DNA from 3 places in the Desulfofarcimen acetoxidans DSM 771 genome. Region 3 is predicted to be linked to each of the others. Evidence: riboswitches for the same ligand, from Rfam matches in the RefSeq annotation. Region 3 holds a riboswitch; each other region holds the start of a gene.
The links. Region 3 has a riboswitch for cyclic di-AMP ahead of eam (glutamate 2,3-aminomutase). Riboswitches for the same ligand answer to the same signal wherever they lie in the genome.

Region 1 (6,740 bases), 2.0 Mb from region 3:
TGACTGAACCAGTTGAGCTTTCATTTTTTCTCTCTCGGTTACATCTTTAATCTGTTGAATAACCGCATAAATCTCATTATGTTCATTAACCACAGGGTAACAAAAAACATCTAAAATAGTACCGCTGTCCAGTTGTTTCTGGTAATAGGCCGCTTTACTGGTTCCGACAACTGTCTCCAAAAAACAATCTTCACATTTGGCGGCCTTGCCCCAGAGCAATTCATAACATTTCTTACCCTCTATTTCAGCCGGGCTATTAACAAAATCCGTAAAATGCTCGTTGCCTCGCAATATATTATAATTCAAATCCACTAAAAAAATAGGCTCACTAACCGCGGAAAAAGTCTCTTCCCACTCACTTTTGCCACGTAAAACCTGTTTATACAAACGGGCATTGGCTATACAAACCGCCAATTGATCTGCTAACTGAGCGGAAAAGCTCAAATCAGCTTCTGAATAATGATGCCAGACCAGATTCCCGATGATTAAAATCCCTATTACCTTGCCCTGCACGAATAAAGGATTAACCGTCAGTGATCTTAAATCCCATTCACATAATAAGCCATCCTGCACTAAATCACAATAAGCCTCAGGCAAATCATAAGCTCTGTTTTCACCGGTATCTATGACTTCCCATAAAACAGAGCTTGCAGGAATAGTTTTGCCCACGTATCCTGTTTTAGGTGATACCGCAGATAAAACCAACTCATCATTCTCCAATAAAGCTATGGCCAGAAAATCACATTTTATTACAGCAGGCAGTTTATCATATACCCGGTCTAATATATCGGTAAAGGACATATCAATGTTTATATCTTTAGCAAGCTGATTGATTATGGCTAACCTGCTGTTTTGTAATTCGATTAATTTATTGATTTCTTTTAGTTCCAGATAATAATTTAATTTAGAGGAGTTTACTCCTGTAAGGTTTTCAATCAATTTACGCTTATTTTCAAACAAAATCCTAACCCCCTTACAAAGCCTTTCGAAAGATTTCTGTTAAATCTTCTTCTTCGACATCACGTGGATTTGTAATTAAACAAGCGTCATTTAGGGCGGACTTTACTAACTGAGGAATATATGAACCATTCAAGCCCAGCGCAGTTAGATTTTTTGGTATGCCAATATCACGGGTTAAGCGCCTCACAGCATGAACTGCCCTTTCAGCCGCCGCCCAAGAACTCATCCCGCGCACACACTCTCCAAAGGCCTCAGCGATCCTGACAAATTTATCGGTGCTGGCAATCATATTGAATTCCATTACATAAGGGAGCAGCACTGCATTTGTTTTTCCATGGTGCAGGTCTAAAAGCCCGTCAACCTGATGGGTCATGGCATGTGTGGCTCCTAATATGGCATTAGAAAAGGCCAGTCCGGCCTGCAGGCTGGCCATAGCCATGGCAGATTTGGCTTTCAAATTTGTTCTGGAAGCAACTGAGCTGCGCAGGTTATTAGCTATAGTTTGCAGCGCTTCTATGGCATGCACATCTGTCAAAGGTGTGGCAGCCAGGGATGTATATGCTTCTATAGCGTGGCTAAGAGCATCCATACCGGTTACAGCAGTCAATTCGGCATCCTTGGTCTGCAGCACTACCGGGTCAATTAAAGCTATATCCGGCACCAAGGATTTGGATATGATTGTCATCTTAACTTTGCGATTAGTGTCCACAATCATAGCGAACTGAGAAACCTCAGAACCTGAACCTGCCGTGGTAGGGACTACCACCATAGGCGGCAGCGGGTGAATAATCCGATTTACACCTTCATAATCATTTATCCTGCCGCCATTTGATGCTACCGCTGCCACCGCTTTAGCCACATCAATGGGGCTGCCTCCTCCCACCGCCAGAACCGCGTCACACCCGGCAAGCCGATAGGCCTCTACACCGCTGGCTACTTCAACATCCTTGGGATTACTGGTACTATCGGAATAGCACTCGTATTCTATACCTACTTCCTTTAATGAATCTAAGGCAGTATCCACCCAACCGGCACTGCTGACACCCTCATCGGTAACCACAAATACCTTGCGTGCACCCAGTCGAAGTACGCTGTCGCCAACCTGGCTCAAAGCACCAAGCCCGAATATAATCTCCGGAGCCACAAACTTTGTAATATGCACAACTTTATCTTCAAACACAGCAACACCTCCTGAGCGCGTAATATGTAAAAAACAGTATTATATTCCAAACATATAGTCATTATATCTATTATTATTATAAATATATAATTGAGAATTGTCCAATAAAGAATAAGAAAGGAGGCTGCTGAGTAAAGTAGCCTCCTTTCGATAGATATATTAAGTTAGCTGATGGTTTTCGCTATTTCTTACAGAGCGCTGCGATAGATTTCAATTACATCCTGCAGGGTGGCAATACGCGGGTTGGTGAAACTGCAAGCATCCTTCATAGCATTTTGAGCCATGGTTTCCAGATCCTTTTCCATAACACCAAGGGTTGTTAAACCGCTGGGAATTCCAACATCACTGGAGAGTTTTGCAATAGCACTGAGAGCCTTATCAGCAGCGTCACGCACGGATAATCCGTCAACATTTTCACCCATGGCAACTGCGATATCAACAAAACGTTCCGGGCATGCAATCAGGTTAAAACGCTCAACGTGCGGCAGCAGGATAGCATTGCAAACACCGTGCGGGAGATTATAGAAACCACCGAGCTGGTGAGCCATAGCATGCACATAACCAAGGCTGGCATTGTTAAAAGCCATACCTGCCAGGAATTCCGCATAAGCCATTTTATCTCTGGCTTCCATGTTTTGACCGTTAGCTACTGCATTGCGCAGGTTTTCAGAAATAAGTTTGATGGCCATGAGAGCTGCCGAGTCAGTAACGGGAGTAGCAATGATAGATACATAAGCTTCTACAGCGTGGGTAAGAGCATCCATACCGGTTGCGGCTGTTAAAGCAGGGGGCATGCCCACCATCATCACGGGATCGTTAATGGCTACATTAGGAGTACATCTCCAGTCAACGATAGCCATCTTGACATGACGGTCAGTATCGGTAATAATGCAGAAACGGGTCATTTCACTGGCAGTACCGGCAGTGGTGTTAATAGCAATGAAAGGAGGCATAGCTTTAGCGGACTTGTCCACGCCTTCATAATCTCTAATATTGCCACCGTTGGTAGCCACAATGCCAATACCTTTAGCACAGTCATGGGAACTGCCGCCACCCAAGGAAATAATCATGTCGCAATTATTATCCTGGTATACTTTTAAACCGTCATGTACGTTTTTGTCAGTCGGATTAGGTTCTGAACCGTCATAAATAACAGCTTCCGCTCCGGCTTCAACTACCTGAGCCTTAATTTGCTCGGCCATGCCCATTTTATTTAATACAACATCAGTAACGATAAGAGCTTTTTTGCCGCCAAGAACTTTAACCTGGCTCTTAACTTCTTTAACTGATCCTACGCCCATCAAATTTACTGTAGGAATAAAATAACCGTAAACCTGTTCACCTAATGCCATAATAAAACTCCTCCTCTTAATATATTGTGTTTTCTTGTTTTTTTGCGCAAGAGGGATCTGGCACCCTTATTTGCTATAAACAATATAATTGCAACAATTGTGCCAAAATTAAAATTAGCTGAATAATATTAATATTAATAGCAGCTATAATATGTTTACCCTAAAAAAATAGAATCTATTCAATATTCTATATATAGTTATGTTCCATTCTAAAACAATCCATGTATCATCAGGGACCAACTGCACCACACTTGAACGACAATAAAAAAGGCATTATCCATTAAATGCCTTTTTTAAGCTGTTTTTATTTTATTAGATGCGGCTAACGTTAGCTGCCTGAGGACCGCGGTTTCCTTCTACAACTTCAAATTTTACTTTTTGCCCTTCATCCAGGGTTTTAAAGCCATCCCCTTGGATAGCAGAAAAGTGAACAAATATATCACCGCCACCCTCCTGCTCAATAAAACCAAAACCTTTTTCAGCATTAAACCACTTAACTGTACCCTCCATATTTACAGGGCCTCCTTAATGATTTTTTATTAAAAAGCGAAAAATACCTTATGCATTGCCCTTAGCGTAAAACAAGAGGCTGTATAACCATTTGCGGTTCTTTTCAACTTTTTAACATTCTACATTAAAGTATGGCCGAAAATATTTATATTATACAAATCAGCATAGAAAAACAAAAACCGGCTTTCCAGTGCACATGGAAAGCCGGTCTTTTTACATGATTATATTGAAGATGGTTAGAAATCTCTTGAATAGCTCTGGAAATATCTTCCCTTTCCCTCAAAAATCTTTACCGGGCTACATTATTCGACTGAATCCTAAAAAACGGCTGCCCCAATAAGGACCATGTACAGAAGTAATGTCAATACCGTTACTGGATGTCGCACTGATAAATTGACTATCGCCAAGATATATCCCAACATGCGAAATATACCCGCCTGTTTTAAAAGCGACCAGATCACCGGGTCTGGCTTCTGCGGAAGAAACTTTTAGACCCGCATTATACTGTTCTCCAGCCGTTCTGGGCAAGTTTATACCAAAATGACCGAACACATATTTCACATAACCTGAGCAATCAAAACCACTTGGCGACGATCCTCCTGAAACATACGGCACACCGAGCAGAGATTTTGAAAAACTTAGTACTGTACTTACCCGGCCCAAACCTCTGGATACCTGCTGCTGTGGCTGGGCGGGACTCTGGCCTTGACCTCCAATCACTAGCTGCTGTCCCGGGTGCAGCAACGCAGAATTAAGATTGTTCAATGATTGAATATTGCTTACGGTAGTACCATAATCCCGGGAAATTTTCCAGAGAGTATCTCCCGGCTTAACTGTATAAGTTTCCGCAAAAGAAATACCCGGTAAAATACAAAGAGATATTCCCAGGGCAAGGGAAGTAAACATTATTTTAGCTCTGGACATAACGCCTCACTCTCCACACCTACGAGGTTAGCTGACGGGTTAGGACCGAAAGTTATAGCCCCTTGCAAAGAGCAACTCACCCCAAAAATTGGTTCCCCCGCTTGCTTAAAAAGCAACTCGGTGCAAATTATTCTGTTCCTTTTTCTAAATTACTTGGCATCGGTGCACACCTTTGTCATTGTACCATTTTTTGACCTAATCAGTCAAATAACTAAGCATCGAATATTGTCGTTTATGGCTTTTATAATCGAAAAGTTCCTCTATTTAGAGCCAATTACTGCTTATTCATGTTTTATCCATATTAGCCTTTACAAGTTCTAAGAGCGCACCAGCATACTATTAATGACAAGTTTTTCAAAAATAAGCTGACTAAAAAACATTTCTTACAAAAACACTCATTCATTGACAAAAGCCAAGTTGCAACTAACCCGTACCAACTTTATGGTACGGGTTAGTTGCAACTTGGCTTTGATTCACAAAAAACTATTTCTGCCGGGTTATCCTTACAGCTTAAAGGATTAAAATATTTTCTTGCCGTATACAAATCCCTGCACATCATTTAAAGCTTCCCCAAAACGCTGGAAGTGAACTACTTCTCTTTCCCTTAAAAATCTCAAACCGTCTATTAAGTCACGGTCGTCTGTTAGACAAATCAAATGCTCGTAAGTTGTTCTGGCTTTTTGCTCGGCAGCTAAATCTTCATGCAAATCAGTTATAGGATCACCGGTAGCCTGAATGTACGCAGCAGTCCAGGGAACTCCATTAGCATCATTATAAAATAACGCGTGATCATGCTGGGTATAATAGCCGGCTAGATCGACTGCTCTCAATTCCTCCGGTGTAGCTCCCTTCAAGAGCTTATACACCATAGTGGCAATAATCTCAAGGTGGGCAAGTTCTTCTGTACCTATATCTGTTAACAAACCCTTGGTTTTAGCTGTGGGCATGGTGTAGCGCTGCGTTAAATACCTTAAGGCCGCGGATAACTCTCCGTCGGGCCCGCCCGACTTATAATTTTATTCCCTAAATATTAAACCTGACATCTACAATATTACCATTGCCGTCTATGAATATATCAGTAAAGTTATTGACTAACTGAAACTTTTCCTCCATTGGCAGGCTATCAATATTATCGATCAAAGCCTTAATATCCTCATATACTTTATAAATCTTCTCCTCAATCATATCTATTTGTTCCAGTTTACGGTTTAAGCTGTCTATTTCCTTTTGAGCAGCCAGTTTATTATCTCGAAGTTCCGCCATTCTCTCTTTATACTCTGCCACCGTGATAATGTCCTGCTCAAAAGCTAACTGCTGTTTTTTTATAGCATTATTTATTTGCTCCAGCAATGTTTTTTTGACTTCACGCTTTTTAACTAATTCGCTAAGATCATTTGTAAACAAATCAACATTTCTTCTAATAAAATTTATCATATTTGCCCGATCAGAAAAAATCTCCGCGATAAAGGCCAATATGGTATTATCGATTTTTTTCATATTCCAAATTTTTATTTTTCCATTGCACTTCCCGTTTCCGCCAAGACAACGATATTTGTAGGTTATACTTCTACATTGCTTATCCGCAAATCCATATATTTTCCCTTTGCATACATTGCAGCGCAATATACTTGATAACAAATACTTCCTGTCGCAAGACCATTCATGATTGTATTTTTCTCTCCTCTGCCGCATTATCGTTTGGACTTTATTGTACTCTTCTTCAGTGATTAACGGCTCGTGTGTATTTTCCCTGACAATCCACTCCTCACGTGGCCGCACCACTCTTTTTTGCTGACCCTTGCTGTCTCTGACAA
Region 2 (6,740 bases), 510 kb from region 3:
TAGTTTCATCGTCACAATGATATTCTTTTTAACAAAATTCACCCGGGTATGGTCAGTATTTGTTTTCCTGCCCATTATTATCTTTGTATTCCACCGAATTAGAAAACATTATGAAGATGTTGGTGATGAGCTAAGGCTAACAGCTTCTAAAACAGTTATACCTATTGAAGGCAACATTATTATCGTTCCTGTTGCCGGTATGACCCGTGTAGTAGAAAGTTCCTTAAATTATGCTAAATCTCTTTCTCCAAATAGAATTATTGCTGTTTACATTGCGTTTGACAAAGAAAATGAAAAGGAGTTTGAAGAAAAATGGGAAAAATGGCAGCCTGATGTAAGACTGGTTACACTGTATTCTTATTATAGAAGTATCATTAATCCTCTAACAAAATTTATTGATACTATTCAACATAAAGCCAGTGAGTCGAACTACCAAGTTACAGTAGTAATACCACAATTTATTCCTAAAAGAGGCTGGCACAATATTCTTCATAACCAATCAGGCATAATGATTCGTTCTTTCTTGCTGTTTCGTAAAAATGTGGTAGTTGCAACTGTACCTTATCATTTAAAAAAATAATTAATGGAACCGGCGTTTAAAGGGTCACCACGCTAAGTGGTGACCCTTTTATAATTAAGGCTTAACATTTATCCTGTTTACCTTAAACAACGTAAAATTTCTTACTTTTTTAAGTGGTAAGGAACTGTAGTAACAATAACATTGCTTCTTATTACCAGTGCATTCTGCAATATTAATCCTGTTTGATTGTGAAGAAAACGGTGCCACCATTTTGTTGTTACAAATTCCGGTATCAATACCGTTATAACTTCATCGTCACTTTTAGAATCTTCTACCTTAAGAATATATTCAATTAACGGTTCAAAAACTGAACGAAAAGGTGAATTAAGAACCAGAAGTTCAACTCCTGGGTTCCAAATTGCCCATTTTATTTGCAATTTTTCAGTTATTGCAGAATCAGTTGAGACATGTACTGCCTTAATATCATCGGATAATGTTTTGCCATAATCTACAGTATTTGCAACCACATTAGTTAAACTCGCAATTGGAACAATAATTTTATGTCGTACAAGTTCTCTGTTTAGGTAATTATCAAAATCCAATTCAACCCGTATATCCTGATAATGTTTATGAATGGTGAGAAAGATAGATACCATTGTCGGAATTATAATCATAACAATCCATGCACCGTGTTCAAACTTTGTAATCGCGACAACAATAGTAACAATACCGGTAACCACAGCACCAATACCATTAATGAACATCTTCCGTCTCCAACCGGTCTCTTTCAGACTATACCACCTTTTAACCATGCCACTTTGTGCAACTGTAAAAGCTGTAAATACTCCTACCGCATATAAAGGTATTAAGCGAGTTGTTATCCCATCAAAAATAACAATTAATAAAGCTGCCAGTAAACCTAGCAGTATAACTCCATTACTAAAAACCAGCTTGTCACCTCTAAGTCCCAAGTAACGAGGCAAATATTTATCTCTCGCCATCAATGATGCCAGTAATGGGAAACCCGCAAAAGCTGTGTTTGCTGCTAATAATAATATTAACCCTGTACTTGCCTGAAAAAGATAGAAGAAAAATCCCGGGCCAAATATTTTCAAGGCTACTTGAGAAATGACCGTCATATTTTCAGTGGGTACTACATGTAAAGCTCTGGTTAATAGTGTTAATCCACCAAACAAGATAAACAGCAATAATGCAAGCAGAGCCAATACCCTCTTGGCATTCCGCCCCTCAGGTTCTTTAAAGTTAGGTACCGCGTCGCTTACTGCTTCAATACCGGTTAAAGCAGTACATCCGGAAGAAAAAGCCCTTAATATAATCCATACAAGTGCTATATTGCTTAAATTAATGTTATTACCGGTTTGTACAGGAACAGGAGAAAAAATAGTACCGTTTATAAAAAGTTTTAATGAACCCCAAGTAATTAATATAAACATACCTAAGATAAATCCATAAGTCGGGTAACTAAAAAATGTGGCTGATTCTCTTATTCCTCTGAGGTTCATTAATATTAAAAAAGTTATAACAATCAGGGCAATTGAAACCCTATGAGGAATAGCCGCATGATAAGCAGAAGTTAGAGCGGCAACACCGGCTGAAATTGAAACCGCTACTGTAAGTAAATAATCAAAAAGCAGAGCTGCCCCAGCTATTAAACCAGCTAAAGTACCGAGATTTTCTTTAGCTACGATATATGCACCACCACTGGTTCTGGGATAAGCTGTTATAATTTGTCTAAAACTAAAACTAACTATAAATAACAAAAAAATAATAGCTATAGAAATAGGGGTTAAGAAATTAAAGGATAATAAACCTATAACCGGCACCAGAACATGTAATATTTCTTCCCCGGCATAAGCAACAGATGATAAAGCATCCGATGACAGAATCGCTAAACCCTTGGGGACAGAAAATCGCTCATGTGCAATTTTAGCAGATTCTAAAGGTTGGCCAATAATTGCCCTTCTCAATTCTTTTAACACATCCGACACCTCGCCAACAGGAAACCTTTATGATATTATAGTTTCCCAATGTACATCAACAAATAAAAATAAAATAAAATTATTACAGGGATTCTTTTTTTCGTTAGCGAGATCAAATGTGTTATACATAGTCTAGTATTATCAGTATTTCATCCCCTTTCAACGCTTACGAGGTTAGCTGACGGATTCGGATTGAAAGAGTAACCCTACCCACGCATTGTGGGATTCACCCCATATATTGGTTCCCCCGCTCTATTCAGATTAAGCGTTAATCAATACTAAACTAGATGATACTCTTAATACTTTAACAAAGATATTGTTGTTTAAGACAAAAATACACGATAATTAGTCATATCTTTAAATTATTATATAATATCTCAATCTATCTTATCGTAGGATGAATTATACGTATTTCTTCAAACAACATAAAATATATTAATGAAATAATTGCAAAATTATATTTAAACAACCTCACTAATAATATTTATATATAAGGAAGATCTAATACCCACAATATATTGTATACTAGGTATTTTTAAATACCACATATAGCAATAAGAACAGGTATTAATTGCTTATAACCAATGCCTAAACACAAAGATTAATAAAATTTATATACCAAATAAAATTTTTTTTAGTATCTTCATGCCTTTTACCATTATTTTAATATATTGGGGGATGTGTCCGGCTAAGTTCCTTCCATGGAAACCGGCTGTATCCCCAGATGACTATACGCCCTTTGAGTAACCACTCTGCCTCTGGGTGTACGAGCCAGCAATCCCAACTGCAGCAAAAAAGGTTCCAGAACATCCTCAATAGTGCCGGCTTCCTCACCGGTGGAAGCAGCCAGTGTATCCAGGCCAACCGGGCCTCCCCCAAATTTCTCTATAACTGCTTTTAACAGCTTGCGATCCACTTCATCCAGGCCCAAATCATCAATTTCCAAAAACTGCAAGGCCTCATCCGCCAGCACCCCGTTAATCATACCATCCGATCTCACCTGTGAGTAATCACGAACTCTTTTTAGCAGCCTGTTGGCCACTCTCGGAGTACCTCTTGACCTGCTGGCTATAGCCAACGCGCCCTGTTCATCAGCAGCAACTCTCAAAATTTGAGCTGTCCGTAAAATTATCTGCATTAGTTCATCGGTAGTATAAAAATCCAGACGGCTGATTACACCAAAGCGGTCTCTTAAGGGAGAAGTCAGGAGACCTGCTCTGGTAGTAGCTCCAACCAGTGTAAAACTGGGCAAATTCAAGCGCACCGAACGGGCACCAGGCCCTTTGCCGATCATAATATCCAGGGCAAAATCCTCCATAGCCGGATAAAGCACTTCCTCTACCTGACGGCTTAAGCGATGAATTTCATCAATGAACAAAACATCTCCCTGACCCAGATTGGTCAGAATAGCCGCCAGATCACCCTGTCGCTCAATAGCCGGACCGGAGGTAACCCTGATATTAACACCCATTTCATGAGCTATAATATTGGCTAGAGTAGTTTTACCCAAACCGGGAGGACCGTATAAAAGCACGTGATCCAACGACTCTGCACGTGCCTGTGCCGCACGGATAAAGATAGCCAGTGTTTCCTTAACCTTATCTTGACCAATATATTGCTCCAAACGCCTTGGCCTTAAACTAGTTTCTAAATCACTGTCTTCAGCGTGCAGCCCCGATGCTACCAGTCTGTTTTCCATATAGCTATATCACCCCATATATAAACTTCAACTAATTATTTCCTACTTATCGGATTAACGCCTGGCATCAAGTTTTTGTAAAGCATTTTTCAACAACTCTGAAGCAGAAATGTTCTTCGAAGAGCTTCTTAACACTTCCTGTACAACAACTATGGCCTCAGAAACAGAGTAACCCAGTGCCTCAAGTGCAAAGAGAGCATCTTCCGCCTCATTCTGGCTGCCTGAAACAGTTTCAGGAGTGGTCTCTTCTCCGGGCTGCACCCTGCCTTTTAATTTATCTTTTAATTCCAGGATCAATCGCTGGGCAGTTTTTTTACCTATCCCCGGCACCTTCATTACCGCCTTAATATCCTCCCGGGCCACAGCCAGATAAAGCTGCGCGGGAGATAAACAGGATAGCACTGAAAGTGCACCTTTCGGTCCGATGCCACCAACATTCAGCAACATAACAAATAATTCCCTTTCCTGCTGCTCGATAAAACCATATAACTGCAGGCTGTCCTCCTTGACTGATAGGTAAGTTAACAGCAACATTTCCTCTCCCGCAGCCGGCAGTTTGCTCTGACATGAGGCGGGCACAAAAATACGATAACCTACTCCTGACACATCCAATACCACCGAATTTGCCTCTATAAAGACAATTTTCCCGCGTAAAAAAGCTATCATTATGATCACCCGACCCCGTTTCCATAATGAGCATGGCAAATTGCAACTGCCAGAGCATCGGCTACATCATCTGGTCTGGGAATCTCAGGAAGACACAGAATTGCTTTTACCATATACTGCACCTGTTCCTTCTCAGCCCGGCCATAGCCTACTACCGCTTGTTTAACCTCTAGGGGAGTGTATTCGTAAACCCGCAATCCGGCCATAGCTCCCAGCAATAACACTACTCCCCGTGCCTGTCCTACCGCAAGAGCGGTGCGAGCATTGGTATTAAAAAAAAGTTTTTCTACAGCCATTCTGTCAGGCCTGTACTTTAGTAAAATCTTTTCCAGCTCACGATACAAAATTAATAACCTATCTGCCGGTTCCATTTTTGCCGGTGTTTTGATGCAGTTATATTCTACAGTAGAAAAGCGGTTGCCGTGAAAAGACACCAGACCATAGCCAGTTATGGCCGTACCGGGATCAACTCCCAAAATGATCAACTAAATCACCCCAGACTTATCTTCGACAAACAACAAAAAAACCCTTCTCTCGCAAGAGATGGGTTGCCTTGAGGAACTATAAGACAGATGAAGGATTAATTTGCTAATGAAGAAACTTACTCTTTTTCCTCGGCATGACTAAAGGAAACGCCTTGAATACCGATATTGACTTCAACCACTTTAAGTCCGGTCATTCTTTCAATAGCATTTTTTACGTTATTTTGAATCTGTACCGCTACATCATGAATCTGGATGCCATATTCCACAATAACTGAGAGATCAACAGCAGCTTCTTTCTCCCCTACCTGAACTTTTACTCCTGTAGAAAGGTTTTTCCGGCCTAACTTTTCAGCTATTCCACCCACAATACCGCCGCTCATGCCAACTACACCGGAAACCTCTGTAGCTGCCAGCCCGGCAATTATCTTAACCACCTCATCAGATATTCTAATTGTACCTAAGCCGTTACCAGTATTTTCAACCAAAATTTCTTTACTGTCTTTGTTCACCCGCAAACACCTCCATATTTTTCTATTAATTTATCATTGATTATGCCGTATGTCCAGGCATTTTTTAAAAACCTTTACTAATCAACGACCTTGTATTCAGCTTCAATCGTTGTGACGTTCCATGAGTCAAAGGAATTATTCTGATAATACTTTAATGCTCGCTTGCCAATTAAATTTGAGCCGGTATAATTAACCACACCTGCAATCAAGGCTCCCAAAAGAGGAATAATTCTCACAAACACTGATTTTCTGGCAATTCCGATTCCCAATAGCCACATTAGCTTACGCAAATAATTTGCATAAGGTGCACCTGACAAACGGGCAACCAGCGTTCTACTCAATTTTCTACCCATAACATCAGAACCAGCAGCCATTGCAAATACCCATACAGCCTGGTTTCTAAAACCTACTAAAAACTACAAGTAGTTTTTTCACCCGTCCGACAAACGGGTGGCAGTGTCACAGGATTCAACTGCTAGGCCATAGGCTCTCGCCTATGTTCCGGGTGGTCTCCTCTAAAAGAGTTTCCCCGCCGCTGCTTAAAGCGAGCGTACTAACCGGAGAAGGTGTTACCTCCGCCTGGGTTCTGACTTGCGGCAACAGCCTTTCGCTGCGTGTACTGTGCCGCCCGCAAAATTTATAGCAAAGGGATTAACCTATACCTAACACATTTTTCCGGTGAATCTGCCATGAAACCAGGCTATTCACCTTCTTCCTTTTCGTGATTTTTTTAATCTTGGCCAGCACAGACTTTTTAACTGCTGACCATTGTTTCCAATTTGTCATTTGTTTAAATTCAGGTTTCTTTTTAACCAGTTTATCAAGCAACACCTTGGGTATCTTCTCATGATCAAAGCCCAA
Region 3 (6,740 bases):
TGGAATCAACAGAAGCAGTGGAAGGTATAGATGAAGGAAATGAGGTTTCCGTTAATGCGGAAACAGGTACTATTACCAATGTGACCAAGGGAGAGACCTATCAAGCTACGGTGGTGCCTCCGTTTATGCAGCAAATAATTGCCGCAGGTGGACTTATTAACTATGTCGCAGAAAGGATGAAGGTTAAGAAAATGTATAAGATTGCCGTACTTCCCGGAGATGGAATCGGACCGGAGATTACTGAACAGGCGTTAAAGGCCTTAAAAGCCGTAGCGGAACATTTTGGCCATGAATTTCAGTTTACCGAAGCCTTAGTCGGCGGAGCTGCCTATGACGCGGTGGGACACCCGCTGCCGAAAGAAACTTTGGACCTGTGCTACAGCAGCGATGCCATTTTGCTGGGTGCTGTAGGTGGTGACAAGTGGGCTGATCTGCCTCCTGAATTAACTCCGGAAAGAGGAGCACTCCTGCCCTTGCGCAAATTATTGGGCCTCTATGCTAACCTGCGCCCGGCAGTGGTATTCCCGGCACTTGCCAATGCCTCCACCTTAAAGCCGGAGGTAGTGGAAGGTTTGGATATTATGGTAGTGCGTGAACTGACCGGAGGTCTCTACTTCGGCGAGAAGAAGAGAGAAGATTTGCCGGACGGCACTGTTCGTGTAACCGATACGCTGGTTTACACCACTGAGGAAATCGTGCGCATAGCCCGCCTGGCTTTTGAGCTGGCTGCTAAGAGGCGTAAGAAAGTCACCCTGGTGGATAAGGCCAATGTGCTGGAATCTTCACGCTACTGGCGTGAAGTAGTTGCCAATATGGCTGCTGAGTATCCCGATATTGAGTTTAATACCATGTATGTGGATAATGCGGCTATGCAGTTGGTAAAAATGCCTAAACAGTTTGACGTAATTGTTACTGATAATATGTTCGGTGATATTTTAAGCGATCAGGCTTCCCAGCTTACCGGTTCTCTGGGCATGCTGGCTTCCGCCAGTATCGGCGGTAAAATCGGCTTGTATGAACCCAGCCATGGTTCAGCGCCTAAATATGCCGGTTTGAAAAGAGCTAACCCAATCGCTACGGTAATGTCAGGAGCCATGCTGCTGCGCTATTCCTTCGACATGGAGAAAGAAGCTAAGGCCATAGAAGACGCGGTTACCGAGGTATTGAAAAAATATCGCACCAGGGATATTATGGAGGAGGGCCTACAGTTAGTCAACACTGACGAGATGGGCGACCGTATAGCCGAACAGATTTTAGCCGGCTAAATTGCAGAAGGATATGCAGATTCAAGCCAGCAGATAATATATACTCATGTAGGGCGGGAACCGTCCGAAATGCCTGGTATAAACTGTTCAGACCTGCCGCTTATAGCGGCAGGCGAACATATACCGGGAAGCCCCTGCTTTTTCGGGAAAAGCCGCGGGCAAGTTCAGCCGCTTTTGGCAGTACACCAACAGTACAGCCTGGCGGTTTTTAAATACTATATCAGAGTTTAATGTGCGGTAAAAAGCAGTTTGGTTATGCAAAATTTTTTAATAAGGGGGAGAGAGGGCATGTCAACTATAGAAATATATGATACTACTTTGCGTGATGGCGCCCAGGGGGAAGGCATATCCTTTTCTGTAGAGGATAAAGTAAAAATTGCGCTGCGCTTGGATAAATTGGGTGTTCATTACATCGAAGGAGGTTGGCCTGGCTCCAACCCCAAGGATTCCGATTTTTTTAAGCGGATTAAAGACTTTCCCCTGGAGAAGGCCGTAGTTTCAGCCTTTGGCAGTACCAGAAAGCCGAATAGCGATGTGAAAGAGGATGTGAACCTGAAAGCTATTGTCGATGCCGGTGTGCAGGTAGCCTGTATATTTGGCAAGACATGGGATTTCCAGGTTGTGTATGCGCTCAATACTACTCTGGAAGAGAATTTACAAATGATTAAAGAATCAGTTGCCTACCTGAAGTCAAACGGCATGCAGGTATTTTATGATGCGGAACATTTTTTTGACGGCTGTAAGGCCAATACAGAGTATGCATTGGAAACTGTTAAAGCGGCCCAGGCGGGTGGAGCGGACCGTATTGTGCTCTGTGATACCAATGGCGGAACCATGCCCTGGGATATTCAGGAAATAGTTAGTAAAGTAAAGAGTGTTGTCACAGTTCCTCTGGGTATTCACTGCCATAACGACAGTGAAATGGCTGCAGCCAATTCTGTTATAGCGGTTCAGTCCGGGGTTATACAGGTTCAGGGTACTATGAACGGTTATGGAGAGCGCTGCGGCAACGCCAATCTCTGCTCGGTAATTCCTAATCTGGAAATAAAGTGCGGGCTTAAATGTTTGCCTGAAGGTAACCTGGCGCAGCTTACGGAGGTTTCCCGCTTTGTCAGTGAGGTTGCCAACATGCACCTGCATAACGGCCAACCTTTTGTGGGTACCAGTGCTTTTGCCCATAAAGGCGGCATTCATGTCAGCGCCATTATGAAAAATTCCAAAACGTATGAGCATATTACTCCGGAATTGGTGGGCAACCAGCGGCGGGTTCTGGTCTCTGACCAGTCTGGATTATCCAATTTGCTTTATAAATTCAAAGAGCTGAATGTGGATTTAACCCAGCAGACAGAAGAGAATAAGCAACTGCTCATGCATATAAAGGAACTGGAGAACCAGGGATACCAGTTTGAGGGAGCGGATGGTTCTTTTGAACTGTTAATGAGACGCATATCGGGTCAGTATGAAAATCCTTTCAAACTGGAAAGCTTGCGGGTCATCATGGATATGAAGGAAAACGGGCCGACCAGCACCGAGGCAACCATTAAAATCTGGGTGGGCGATCAGGTCAAACACACGGCTGCGGAAGGCAACGGGCCGGTCAATGCACTGGATAATGCCCTGCGTAAATCCTTGGAAGGTTTTTACCCGGCTATTAAAGAGATGCAATTAAACGATTACAAGGTGCGCGTGCTCAATGAAAAAGAGGGCACTGACGCGGTGGTGCGGGTTTCGATTGAAACAGGTGACGGTAAAAATTCCTGGGGTACAATCGGTGTATCAACGAACATAATGGAAGCAAGCTGGCAGGCGCTGGTAGACAGCCTGGCCTACGGTTTGTTGAAGCAAAATGATTGATAGAAAATTATTTCAGAACACTTGATCTATTCTAATTAATATGATAAACTATTTATATAGTTAAGATAAATATGATTGTTCAGGCTGGGCGAGTTAATTTGTATTTATTCGCTTTCACAAGTGATTTACGACTTCTGGGTGGGAAGCCATGTTTGGTTTTCCACTTTTATTTTAATTAACAAAACTTAATAAAATTTTCTATCGCTGAATTCATTTAGAAGCGGGGGAACCACTTCCTGGGGTGAGTCCTTATTGAGTTTAAAAATTCAATTAAGGTAGGGTTATTCTTCGGCCCGAATCCGTCAGCTAACTTCGTAAGCGTTGAAGGAAAAGAGAGCAGGCAGACTTGCTTTGCTGTGCCTTTGCTGTGTGTTTATTATTGGCACTTCATAGCTTTTCTTTGCATTTTGCTAAAACGCAATTAACACACAATAACCCTCGCTAATTTCGGGTTATTGTGTGTTTTTATTTTAATTTTGAATGGAGGAGATGATGTGTCAGTTTATTTAAATGAAAATGATACTTTTAACTGCGAAGACAAAAGGGCTATTGGTCTTAGAAGGGCGACAGGTTTAAAGAAAAGCATAAGTGATTACCTGGAGAAGAAGGATAAAATTCCAACAGGTTTTGATTTGCAGCAGTGTATTCTTTCTAACAGGGAGAAGTTGTTTAGGCACTTTAATGCTAATGAGGAAAAGTGGCGGGATTGGCACTGGCAGATATCGCACCGGATTAATGATGTCGAGTTGTTATCGAGTTTAATACAGCTTAGCGAAGAGCGGTGCGCTCAAATCAGAAAGGTGGGCCTGAAGTTTCGCTGGTCTGTATCTCCTTATTATGCCTCACTTATAGTGCCTGACAGCCTGAACGATCCGGTTATGCTGCAGTCAGTTCCCAGTATAAAAGAATTGGACGTTAGCGGCTATGCTGATCCCATGGCGGAAGAATTAACTTCTCCCGCTCCCTGCATAACCAGGCGTTATCCGGACAGGCTGATAATTAATGTAACCAATAAATGTGCCATGTATTGCCGCCACTGCCAGCGCCGCAGGGGCATAGGCGATGTTGACAGGCATCAAACACACCAGGACCTGTTGGCGGCACTGGATTATATACGCAAGAACAAGGAAATTAGAGATGTATTGATTACGGGGGGCGATGCGCTTCTCCTTAGTGACAAAAAAATAGACTGGCTGCTCAGTGAGCTTGACAGTATCAAGCATGTGGAAATTAAGCGCCTGGGCACCAGGACAATAGTTACACTTCCTCAGAGGATTACGCCGGAACTGTGTGAGGTATTAAAGCAGCACCCGCCGGTATATATCAATACACAATTCAATCACCCGCAGGAGATTACACCGGAGAGCAAGCTGGCCTGCGACATGCTGGTTAGCGCGGGCGTGGTTTTAGGCAACCAGGCTGTTTTGTTAAAAGGAATAAATAACAATCCGCATGTGATGAAAAAACTCAACCAGGAATTGCTAAAAATAAGAGTCCGTCCTTATTATATTTTTCATGCTAAACAGGTTATAGGCACACGGCACTTTATTACTTCGGTGAATGAAGGAATTGAGATAATGGAAAAGCTGCGCGGCTATACCTCAGGTCTGGCGGTTCCAACCTATATAATCAACGCGCCAAATGGTTACGGTAAAATTCCCATCTTACCAAAGTATCTTTTAGGCATTGATAACAGTTCCGTACGCTTGCGCAATTGGGAAAACAGGCAAATTGATTACACAGTTTTTCCGGAAAAAAGAGATAGTCGGAATTTTATAAAACCGGTATATTAGGAATGTTTTGAATTGCATTAATTTTATGCGTTAAGTGGGTTTTATTCATAACAAATGATTTTTAAGGAGGTAAGAATGAAACAAAAACTTTTATTTGCAAATATCACGGAGGAATCCAATTGGTCTGACTGGCGGTGGCAATTACGAAATCGCATCATGTCATCAGACGAGTTAGATCAGTATGCTAATTTGTCTGTTTATGAGAAAGCCAGCATTCAAAAAGCTATTGATGTGTTCCCAATGGCTATCACTCCTTATTATGCGTCACTTATAAATAAGGATGATTCAACATGCCCTATTCGCATGCAGTGCATACCAAATCCCAAAGAGTTAATTAAAGGTTCCGGGGACATGGATGATCCTCTGCATGAGGATGGTGATTCACCTTGCCCGGGGCTGACACACCGATACCCTGATAGGGTACTGCTTTTGGTTACCAACGAATGTTCGATGTATTGCCGGCACTGTACTCGCAAGCGTAAAGTTGGCGATAATGAAAAGGTTTCGAAAGACAGTGATATTATAAAGGCTATTGAATACATTAAAGCTCATCCTGATATACGTGATGTATTGTTATCCGGCGGAGACCCCTTTGTTTTGTCAACCAACAGATTGGAGCAAATTATACGAAGGGTAAGAGAAATTCCGCATGTTCAGGTAATTCGTATTGGAACCCGTACGCCGGTAGTAATGCCGCAAAGGATCACTGATCATTTGGTCAAAATGCTTAAGAAATATCATCCTATCTGGATAAACACCCACTTTAATCACCCTCGTGAATTTACAGAGGAGTCTGCCCGCGCTCTTGCCAAGCTGGCTGACGCCGGTATTCCTCTGGGTAATCAAACGGTGTTGCTGAAGGGAATAAATGATTGCGCCTTCATTATTAAAAAATTAGCGCACCTGTTGGTTAGTAACCGTGTTCGCCCCTATTACCTTTACCAGTGTGATTTATCCCGCGGCATTGAGCATTTTCGTACTCCTGTAAGTAAAGGGGTGGAAATTATGGAGGCGCTGATTGGGCATACCTCAGGGTTTGCAGTGCCGACTTTTGTGGTAGATGCGCCGGGGGGCGGGGGGAAAATACCGGTTCTGCCTAATTATCAACTGTCCAGCACAAGTACCAAAACAGTATTGCGCAATTACGAAGGAGTTATCTGCATATATGAAGAACCGGCAAACTACAATTCAAGTTGTTCATCCACCTGTAATGTGTGTAAGGGGTCCAGTGCTTTACATGATCCTATCGGATTGCAAAAACTTATAAATCCAAATGCTAAGATGGTCAGCTTAATACCGGAAGGGAACAGGCGCAAAAAGCGTTTAAAAATTTATAAGGATATTTTACATGACAATTAATTTAAGAAATATGATAGAGAATTCACAAGACCGGTGGGAACATCTAACTGGACAGGCTTTTCAATGCAGCATTCTCATTTCCCCCTACAATAAGAGAATTACTGTTTATGAATTTTCTCTGCGATTAGACAATGGAATAGAAGAAATGATTCAGATTCTTACGGAAAAGGCATCGGAATATCAACTTGATAAAATATGGCTTAAAGCCAGAGCCAGGTGGAAAGAAAAATTTTTGCGCAGCAAAATGAAGCTTGAGGCATCTATCCCCGGCTATTACGGCGGTGTCGAAACTGCCATGGTTTTTGCCAAATATCTTACAGTCCGGAGGGAGACACCCTCGGGATTAAGCAACAAGAACCATGCTATAAAACCAGTGTATAATGCTTTGAGGGGGACACATAGTGATTCGGCGGTTCCTCATGGGGTAATTATTAAGCAAGGAGAGGCAGCCAATTGCCGAGATTTAGCC

Region 1: another riboswitch for cyclic di-AMP. It lies ahead of DTOX_RS14360 (C40 family peptidase); the one in region 3 lies ahead of eam (glutamate 2,3-aminomutase).
Region 2: another riboswitch for cyclic di-AMP. It lies ahead of DTOX_RS05340 (APC family permease); the one in region 3 lies ahead of eam (glutamate 2,3-aminomutase).

What each region holds. Positions count from the first base shown of each region.
Region 1 is NC_013216.1:3,143,717-3,150,456, forward strand. It holds gene DTOX_RS14340 (ATP-binding protein) at 1-960, opposite strand, end outside; gene DTOX_RS14345 (iron-containing alcohol dehydrogenase) at 974-2,140, opposite strand; gene DTOX_RS14350 (iron-containing alcohol dehydrogenase) at 2,329-3,492, opposite strand; gene DTOX_RS14355 (cold shock domain-containing protein) at 3,805-4,002, opposite strand; gene DTOX_RS14360 (C40 family peptidase) at 4,300-4,926, opposite strand; cyclic di-AMP (ydaO/yuaA leader) riboswitch at 4,927-5,059, opposite strand; partial or broken gene DTOX_RS14365 (manganese catalase family protein) at 5,445-5,930, opposite strand; gene DTOX_RS14370 (recombinase family protein) at 5,950-6,740, opposite strand, start outside.
Region 2 is NC_013216.1:1,132,391-1,139,130, reverse strand. It holds gene DTOX_RS05345 (APC family permease) at 1-580, shown strand, start outside; gene DTOX_RS05340 (APC family permease) at 682-2,520, opposite strand; cyclic di-AMP (ydaO/yuaA leader) riboswitch at 2,669-2,798, opposite strand; gene ruvB (Holliday junction branch migration DNA helicase RuvB) at 3,209-4,219, opposite strand; gene ruvA (Holliday junction branch migration protein RuvA) at 4,274-4,885, opposite strand; gene ruvC (crossover junction endodeoxyribonuclease RuvC) at 4,891-5,370, opposite strand; gene DTOX_RS05320 (Asp23/Gls24 family envelope stress response protein) at 5,487-5,879, opposite strand; gene DTOX_RS05315 (hypothetical protein) at 5,957-6,253, opposite strand; gene DTOX_RS05310 (IS200/IS605 family element transposase accessory protein TnpB) at 6,531-6,740, opposite strand, start outside.
Region 3 is NC_013216.1:620,037-626,776, forward strand. It holds partial or broken gene DTOX_RS24045 (3-isopropylmalate dehydratase small subunit) at 1-158, shown strand, start outside; gene leuB (3-isopropylmalate dehydrogenase) at 192-1,265, shown strand; gene DTOX_RS22795 (hypothetical protein) at 1,335-1,496, shown strand; gene cimA (citramalate synthase) at 1,554-3,119, shown strand; cyclic di-AMP (ydaO/yuaA leader) riboswitch at 3,312-3,455, shown strand; gene eam (glutamate 2,3-aminomutase) at 3,614-4,912, shown strand; gene kamA (lysine 2,3-aminomutase) at 4,988-6,271, shown strand; gene ablB (putative beta-lysine N-acetyltransferase) at 6,261-6,740, shown strand, end outside.